Regions from separate parts of the Stenotrophomonas sp. Marseille-Q5258 genome, predicted to be linked through region 1. Evidence: riboswitches for the same ligand, from Rfam matches in the RefSeq annotation. Region 1 holds a riboswitch; the other holds the start of a gene.
What was found. A riboswitch is a leader RNA that binds a small molecule or an ion and turns the genes downstream of it on or off. The one in region 1 is predicted to bind thiamine pyrophosphate.
Positions count from the first base shown of each region.

Region 2: it holds a riboswitch for thiamine pyrophosphate, as region 1 does, so the genes downstream of both, thiC (phosphomethylpyrimidine synthase ThiC) here and OC534_RS04840 (TonB-dependent siderophore receptor) in region 1, are expected to answer to the same signal.

Region 1 is NZ_CAMPPN010000006.1:141,767-146,139, forward strand. It holds gene OC534_RS04830 (PLP-dependent aminotransferase family protein) at 1-757, shown strand, start outside; gene OC534_RS04835 (phosphotransferase) at 849-1,982, shown strand; TPP riboswitch at 2,022-2,118, shown strand; gene OC534_RS04840 (TonB-dependent siderophore receptor) at 2,189-4,360, shown strand; gene pnuC (nicotinamide riboside transporter PnuC) at 4,357-4,373, shown strand, end outside.
Region 2 is NZ_CAMPPN010000014.1:1,842-6,214, forward strand. It holds gene ggt (gamma-glutamyltransferase) at 1-314, shown strand, start outside; gene OC534_RS10675 (BCCT family transporter) at 436-2,004, opposite strand; TPP riboswitch at 2,283-2,384, shown strand; gene thiC (phosphomethylpyrimidine synthase ThiC) at 2,523-4,373, shown strand, end outside.

The DNA.
Region 1 (4,373 bases):
CAGCGACGAGCACGGCATGCGCCCGGACGCGCTGCGCCGGCTTGCCCGCACCACCGGCGCGCGCGTGGTCTACCTCAACCCGACCGCGCAGAATCCTACCGCACACACGCTGCCCGACGCCCGTCGGCGCGCGTTGGCCGAGGTGCTGCGCGCGCAGGAGCTGCATCTGATCGAGGACGACCCGTACTGGCTGCTTGGCGAGGATGCGCCTGCCCCGCTCGCGCTGCTCGCGCCCGCGCACACCTGTTACATCTCCACCCTGTCCAAATGCCTCAGCCCGGGGCTGCACACCGCATTCGTGCACCTGCCCGACGGCGTCGCCCGGCAGGCGGTGCTGGATGCGCTGCGCGCCGTCAATCTGATGGCACCGCCCCTGATGAACGCACTGGTCACCCAGTTGATCCTGGACGGCTCGGCGCAGGCGATGCTCAGGCTGGTTCAGGACGAGGCGGCCGAGCGACGCTACCTGGCGCGCTCCGCGCTGTCGCCCCGGTTTCTGCAGGCCTGCGCCGGCGTGCACGCCTGGTGCCGGTTGCCCGCGCACTGGACCGATGTCAGCCTGACCCACGCCGCCCGCCTGCAGGGCCTCGGCATCGCGCCGTCGTCGGCCTTCACGCCGGAAGGCGTGGCAATCAGCGATGCCGTACGGATCTCGCTGGGGGCAGCCGCCGACCGCCAGGCGCTGCATCGGGCGCTGCGCCAGCTCGACCAGCTGATGCACCTGCCTGCGGGCCAGGAAGCGACATGGACGGTGTGACCACCGCGCCGGGCGGAGTAGCATGTGCGCCCCCGCTGCGACGGCAGGCCCGTCGGCCTGTCCCCGCAGCACCGTCTCCGACCGCCACGCCATGACCCTTCCCAACCACCGCGTCCAGGGCCTCGACAACGACGAGGTGGCCCCCGACTGGCCCGCCATCGACGCGACCGAGATCGCCTGGCTGCGCACGCGCTTCCCTGCGTTGCAGGGGGATGCAGCGCTGCAGTGGCACAGTCCCCGCCCGCTGTCCGCTGCGGCCATCGTCGGCCGCGGCGCGGATGCGGTGTTCGTCAAGCGGCACCACGCCACCGTGCGCAGCGCCGCCACCCTGCAGGAAGAGCACGGGTTCATCGACCACCTCGCCACTCGGGGCGTTCCGGTGGCTTCACTGCTGCGTGACCGGGATGGCGCAACAGCGGTCGAGCATGCCGGCTGGACGTACGAACTGCATCGTGTGGGCCACGGCGCCGACCTGTATCGCGACGCACCGTCCTGGACACCGCTGACCGACGTGGGCCACGCCCGTGAAGCCGGCCGCGCCCTCGCAGAACTGCACCAGGCCGCTGCCGGTTACACCGCCGCCCAGCGCGGCACCCATCTGCTGGTGGCCCGCGACGACCTGATCCGTGCCCGCGACCCGCTCGCGGCGCTCGCCGCGCAGCTGGACGAGCGCCCCGCCCTCGCCGACTACCTGGCCGGCACCGCCTGGCAGGACGATCTGCAGCGCGATCTGCTGCCCTGGCATGCGCGCGTGGGCGTGCGCCTGGACCAGGAACCGCGATTGTGGGCACACAACGACTGGCACGTGTCCAACCTGCTCTGGCACCAGGACGTCACCGGCGACCGGGTCGGCACGGTGCTCGACTTCGGCCTGGCCTCGCCGACCAGCGCCCTGTTCGACCTCGCCACCGCGATCGAGCGCAATGCGATCGCCTGGCTGGACCTGGACGGCACGATGCCGGTCCGGCCCGATATCGCGCTGGCGCTGGTCGACGGATATCGGGCCGTACTGCCGCTGTCGGCGGCACGCGTTCATCTGCTGGCAGACCTGCTGCCGCTGGTGCACCTGGATTTCGCCCTGTCCGAGGTGGAGTACTTCCACGGGGTGACGCGGTCCACGCCCAACGCACATGTGGCCTACCGGACCTTCCTGCTGGGCCATGCGCAGTGGTTCGGCACGCCCCGCGGCACCGCGCTGCTGGCGGCGTTGCATGCCGCTGCCTGAACCCGTGCTCGCAAACGCGCGCCAATTGGTGTGAAATAGCCGCTGAAGCGGGGGTGCCTGGCAAAAACCAGGCTGAGAGAGTCCCTTGGAACCTGATCCGGTTTGCACCGGCGTAGGGAGCTTTGAGCAGTGGGCGCAGGGACCGTTGACGGTCGATGCGCGCGCGCCGTCGCTTCGTCTCCTTTTGCTGGCTGATGACGAATCGAATGAACCGCTGCTATTCCCCTGCGTTGCTCACCGTCGCATTGTGCGCCGCCCTGCCGCTGTACGCGGCCGAACCTGCCCCGGATTCCGCCGACCGCTCGCCGACCGAGCTGGCTGCGGTGCGCGTGCAGGCCCGCCAGCCGGCCGCCGATACCGCGCAGTCCACCAGTTTCGGCGCCGGCGACTGGAAGAGCACCCCGGCCTCGGTGACGCGGCTGGATCGGACGCAGATCGAACGCCGCCACCTGCGCACCCTGTCCGAGATCGGGACCCAGGACGCGTCGCTGGGCGACAGCTATGCCCCGGTCGGCTACTACCAGAACATCGCCATCCGCGGTTTCGCGCTGGATACCGCCACCGGGTACCGGTTCAACGGCCTGCCCATTGCCGGCGAGCAGCGGCTGGCGCTGGAGAACGTGCAGACGGTGGAGATACTCAAGGGCGAAGCCGGCCTCGCCGCCGGCGTGATGTCGCCCGGCGGCATCATCAACTACGTCGGCAAGCGTGCCGCAGACGTGCGCACGGCAACCCTCGGCACCGATGCCGAAGGCTCGCGCTATGCCGCTGTGGACGTGGGCCAGTGGCTGACGCCGCGTTTCGGCGTGCGGGTCAACGCCGCCTGGGAGGACACCGCCTCCTACATCGACCATGCCGACGGTCGCCGCATTTTCTATTCGGTGGCGGCCGACTGGCTGATCGGCGAGCGCGGCAAGCTCGAGGTGGACGCCAACTACCAGACCAGCGCGCAGCGTTCGGCCTCCGGCTACCAGCTGCTTGGCGCCACGGTGCTGCCGCGCGGCGTGGACCGGTCGCACATGCTGGGCCACCAGGCCTGGCAGCAGCCGGTGGGCATCGACAGCACCAACATCACCGCGCTGCACACCTATGACTTCAGCCCGGACTGGCAGTCGCGCGTCTCGGTCAGCCACAGCCGCACGGTCATCGACGACAACGTCGCCTTCGCCTACGGCTGCTACTACGCCGCGTCCTGCGCCGATGGCAGCGTGCCGGGCAACTACTTTGGTCCGGATGGCGCCTACGACATCTACGACTACCGCAGCCCGGACGACACCCGTCGCAACCAGGCCGCACGCGCCGAGCTGCGCGGCACCCTGCGGAGCGGCCGCGTCGAGCACGCACTGACCTTCGGCGCGGAGACCTTCCGGCGCACGGTGGACAAACGCCGCAACGTCAACGAATACGTGGGCACGGCCAACATCAACGACGCGCAGGTGCCGCAGTTCGCGCCGTCGCCCCGGCAGCCGGGCGCCTCGGCGCGCCGCCTGGACAGCCGGCAGAATGCGGTGTTCGCGCTGGACCGGATGCGCCTTGGCGACGACTGGGAATGGCTGGCGGGTGGCCGCTTCGTACGTCTCAACGAGCGCGCCTACAGCAAGGCCGGCGTCCCCGAACGCCACAGCCGGCTGTCGCGCTTCCTGCCGCAGACCGCGCTGGTGTGGAAGGCCACCGACGAGGTCAGTGCGTACGCCAGCTACGTCCGTGGCATCGCGCTGGGCCAGGAAGCCCCCTTCTGGACCAGCAATGACGGCACCTTCCTTGCACCGATGCTGTCGCGCCAGGTCGAGGTGGGCGTCAAATTTGCCTCCGCCGATGCGCTGACCCTCGGCGCGGCCCTGTTCCGCACTACCCAGCCCTACCAGTACGCCATGCCGGACCGGAGCGACGCCGGCTTCACGTTCGTCCAGGCAGGACAGCAGGTCCACACCGGACTGGAACTCACCGCACAGGGCCACCTGACCGAGCGGCTTGAACTGAACGCCAGTGCCAGTGTGCTGCAGGCGCGCGCGCACGATACCGGCACTGCGGCCCACGAAGGCCATCAGCTGGTCAACGTGCCCAAGGTGCGCGCCACGGTGCATGCCGATTACCAGGTGCCGTCCGTGCCGGGTCTGGGCGTGACCGGCGGCTGGCGCTATGCAGGCGCGAACGTGGCCACGGTCGACGGAGCGGTGCGTGCACCGGCCTACCACGTGTTCGACGTGGGCGTGCGCTATCGTCATCTGCTGCGCGAGCGGCCGGTGACCTGGAACCTCACGGTCGACAACGTCACCGATCGCTTCTATTGGCGCGATACCGGCAGCAGCGCCGGCGACTACTACCTGTTCGCCGGCGCACCGCGCCAGGCGCGCCTGTCGGTGACGTTCGGGCTGTGAACGCCGCCGTGCT
Region 2 (4,373 bases), on a different contig from region 1:
GCCACGCACAGATCGTCATGAACATGGTTGATTTCGGCATGAACCTGCAGGAAGCCGGCGACGCGCCGCGCATCCAGCATGACGGGTCGACCGAGCCGACCGGCCAGGCCACGGCGATGAGCGATGGCGGCGAGGTCAACCTGGAGACGGGCTTCCCGTACGAGACTGTGCGCGCGCTGATGCGCAAGGGCCACCGTGTGGTGTTCGCCGATGGCCCTTACGGTGGCTACCAGGCGATCCTGCGCGACCCGGAAACGGGCGTGTATTACGGCGCGTCGGAAAGCCGAAAGGACGGGCAGGCGGCGGGGTACTGAGTCCCCGCAGGTGGCGCCGACTGTTGGTCGGCGGCTCCCGGTCGCGGCGCTGATACAGCCATCGTTCTGCAGCCGGGTAGAACCCGGCTCTACGGGCGATGCAGCCGGGTAGAACCCGGCTCTACGGCGCGCGGGCAGCTTCGTCGCGGGTTTCTTCCTGCGCGGCGATCTCGCGTTCGATCCACGCGTCCATCATCCGTCGCGCCCGTTGGGCACGACGGCGCTGCAACGCGTACTCCATGTCCAGCACACGGTAGAGCGACCACATCACCAGCAGCATCAACAACGCGAATGGCAACGCGGCGATGGTGATCATGCCCTGCAGCGCCTCCAGGCCGCCGGCCAGCAGCAGCGCCCCGGCAATCAGTGCGATGGCCACGCCCCAGATCATGCGGCGCGACAGCGGTGGGTCGCCCGCCTCGTCGGTGGACATGCTGGCCAGCACCAGCACCGCCGAATCGGCCGAGGTCACAAAGAAGATGATCAGCAGCACCAGCGCGATCACCGACAGCACCGTGGGCAGCGGCAGGCTGTCGAACATCGTGAACAGCACGGTCTCATAGCCATTGCCCAGGGCCTGCGCCAGATCCACGTGGCCGAAGATCTGCGACCACAGCGCGGTACCGCCAAACACCGAGAACCACAGGAAGCCCAGCACGCTCGGCGCGATCACCACGCCCAGCACGAACTCGCGGATGCTGCGCCCGCGCGATACGCGGGCGATGAACGAGCCCACGAACGGCGCCCACGCGATCCACCATGCCCAGTAGAAGATCGTCCAGTCGGCCACCCAGGTGCTGCCCGAGAACGGCGACATGCGCAGGCTCATCGTCACCAGCTGGTTCAGGTACGAGCCGATCGTGGTGGTGAAGGTATCGAAGATGAAACCGGTCGGGCCCAGCACCAGCACCAGTGCCAGCAGCAGTGCGGCGAGCGCGAGGTTGAAGTTGGACAGCCACTTGATGCCGCGATGCACGCCGCTGGTCGTGGAGGCCATGTACATCACGAAGGCGACGGCGATGATGGTCAGCTGCACGGGAATCGAGGCGCGCACGCCGAACACGCGCTCCAGCCCGGCGGCGATCTGGATGGTGCCGAAGCCCAGCGTGGTGGCCACGCCGATCGCGGTCGCGACCACGGCGGCCACATTCACCACGGTGCCCATCCAGCCGCGGTGGCGCGCGCCGATCAGCGGCTGCAGCAGGTCGCTGATCAAGCCGCGCCCGTTGCGGTTGAACTGGAACCAGGCCATCGCCAGACCGATCAACGCGTAGATCGCCCACGGATGCAGACCCCAATGGAAGAAGGCATAGCGCATCGACGCCCGCGCCGCCTCCATGCTCTGTGGCGCCAGCCCTTCGGGCGGTTTGATGAAGTGCGAGATCGGCTCGGCCGCGCCCCAGAAGACCAGCCCGATACCCATGCCGGCAGCAAACAGCATCGCCATCCAGCTGGCGTTGGAAAAGTCCGGTTCGGCGTCCTCGCCGCCGATGCGCAGGCTGCCGAAGCGGCCGAAGGCCAGGTACATCAGGAACGACAGGGTAATGAACACCACCAGCAGGTACAGCCAGCCGGTACTGCGCACGATGTTGGACAGCGCCAGCTGCACGATGTCGTTGAACGGGCCGGGTGCGACGCCGGCAGTCAGGACGAGCAGGGCGACCAGCGCGATGGAAATGCGAAACACCATGCAGGGGTTTCTCCAGGACAGGGGGGCGAGCGAATGCTTGCAGTCTCCAGCGGCACGACGGCGACAACTGGGGCGGAGCCGGACGAACGCCGGTCGGCGGGATGCTTCCGCACCGGATTCAAACCGATGGTCCCCGGCATGCGCGCAGCGCCAGGCGCCAGGCAGCACGTCACGGGGGAAACATCCTCGCGGGGCGATCATACCCGCGCTGACGTAATGATCCCATTCACGGCCGTGGCCTCTGCGGTGCCGATGCACGGGTCTTTGTGATCTAATCCGTCTTGAAGCGGGGGTACCGAGGCCATGTGGCCGAGGTTGAGACAGTCCCTTCGAACCTGATCCGGTTGATACCGGCGTAGGGAAGCTTCGCATCCGCTGATGCATTGCGCCGTAGGGTCCCCACGCCCGCAGACCGCCCGCAGTGCGCCCGTCGTGCGCCGCCGTTTCGTCCCTTTCAACACGGATTTCCCGTCACGGACCGCCGGTCCGCGCTCGGGGTCCAAACAGGACGATGCCCGATGAACGCACCGCTTTCCACCCTGCAGCAGCAGGCCCAGCAGCTTTCCGGTTCGGTTACGCGACCGATCCCCGGTTCGCGCAAGATCCACGTGCAGGGCTCGCGCAGCGACCTGCAGGTTCCCATGCGCGAGATCGTGCTGACCCGCACGCCGACGTTGTTCGGCGGCGAGGAGAACGCGCCGGTCACCGTCTACGACACCTCCGGCCCCTACACCGATCCGGCCGCCAGCATCGATCTGTCGGCCGGCCTGCCGGCGTTGCGTGCCGCCTGGGTAGCCGAGCGCGGCGATACCAAAACGCTGCCCGCCCTGAGCTCTGCATTCGGCCGGTCGCGCGATACCGATGCGCGCCTGGACGCGGTGCGATTCCCGGCGCGCGCGCTGCCGCGTCGCGCAGTGGCCGGTGCCAACGTCACCCAGATGCACTACGCGCGGCGCGGCATCGTCACCCCGGAGATGGAGTTCGTGGCGATCCGCGAGAACCAGCGGTTGGAGGCGCTCGCCGATGCGACACTGCGCCGGCAACACCCCGGCCAATCGTTCGGTGCGTCCATCCCGGCTGTCATCACCCCCGAGTTCGTGCGCGACGAGATCGCGCGTGGTCGGGCCGTGCTGCCCAACAACATCAACCATCCGGAAAGCGAGCCGATGATCATCGGCCGCAACTTCCTGACCAAGATCAACGCCAACATCGGCAACAGCGCGGTGTCCTCCGGCATCGCCGAGGAAGTGGAGAAGCTGGTGTGGGCGATCCGCTGGGGCGGTGACACCGTGATGGACCTGTCTACCGGCAAGCACATCCATGAAACGCGCGAGTGGATCATCCGCAACTCGCCCGTGGCGATCGGTACCGTGCCGATCTACCAGGCGCTGGAGAAGGTGGACGGGCGCGCCGAGGAACTCACCTGGGAGATCTTCCGTGACACGCTGATCGAGCAGGCAGAGCAGGGCGTGGACTATTTCACCATCCATGCCGGCGTCCTGCTGCGCTACGTGCCGCTGACCGCCGGGCGCGTCACCGGCATTGTCTCGCGGGGAGGCTCGATCATGGCCAAGTGGTGTCTGGCCCATCACAAGGAGAACTTCCTCTACACGCATTTCGACGACATCTGCGAGATCATGAAGGCCTACGACGTGACCTTCTCGCTGGGCGACGGACTGCGCCCGGGCTGCATCGCCGATGCCAACGATGCCGCACAGTTCGGTGAGCTGGAGACGCTGGGCGAGTTGACCAGGATCGCGTGGAAACACGACGTGCAGACCATGATCGAAGGCCCCGGCCACGTGCCGATGCAGCTGATCAAGGAGAACATGGACAAGCAGCTGCGCGAATGCGGTGAGGCGCCTTTCTACACGCTGGGGCCGCTGACCACCGACATCGCCCCCGGTTACGACCACATCACCAGCGCGATCGGTGCGGCGATGATCGGCTGGTACGGCACTGCGATGCTCTGCTACGTCACCCCCAAGGAGCACCTGGGCCTGCCCAACCGCCAGGATGTGCGCGACGGCATCATGGCCTACCGGATCGCGGCGCATGCATCGGACCTGGCCAAGGGCCACCCGGGTGCGCAGGTGCGCGACAACGCGCTGAGCAAGGCGCGCTTCGAATTCCGCTGGGAAGACCAGTTCCACCTGGGCCTGGATCCGGAGAAGGCCAAGGAATTCCATGACGAAACCCTGCCGAAGGACGCGCACAAGCTGGCCCATTTCTGCTCGATGTGCGGCCCGCACTTCTGTTCGATGAAGATCACCCAGGACGTACGCGACTACGCGGCGGGGCAGGGGCTGGACGCACAGGCGGCGCTCGACGCCGGCATGGCCGAGAAGTCGCTGCAGTTCCGCGACCAG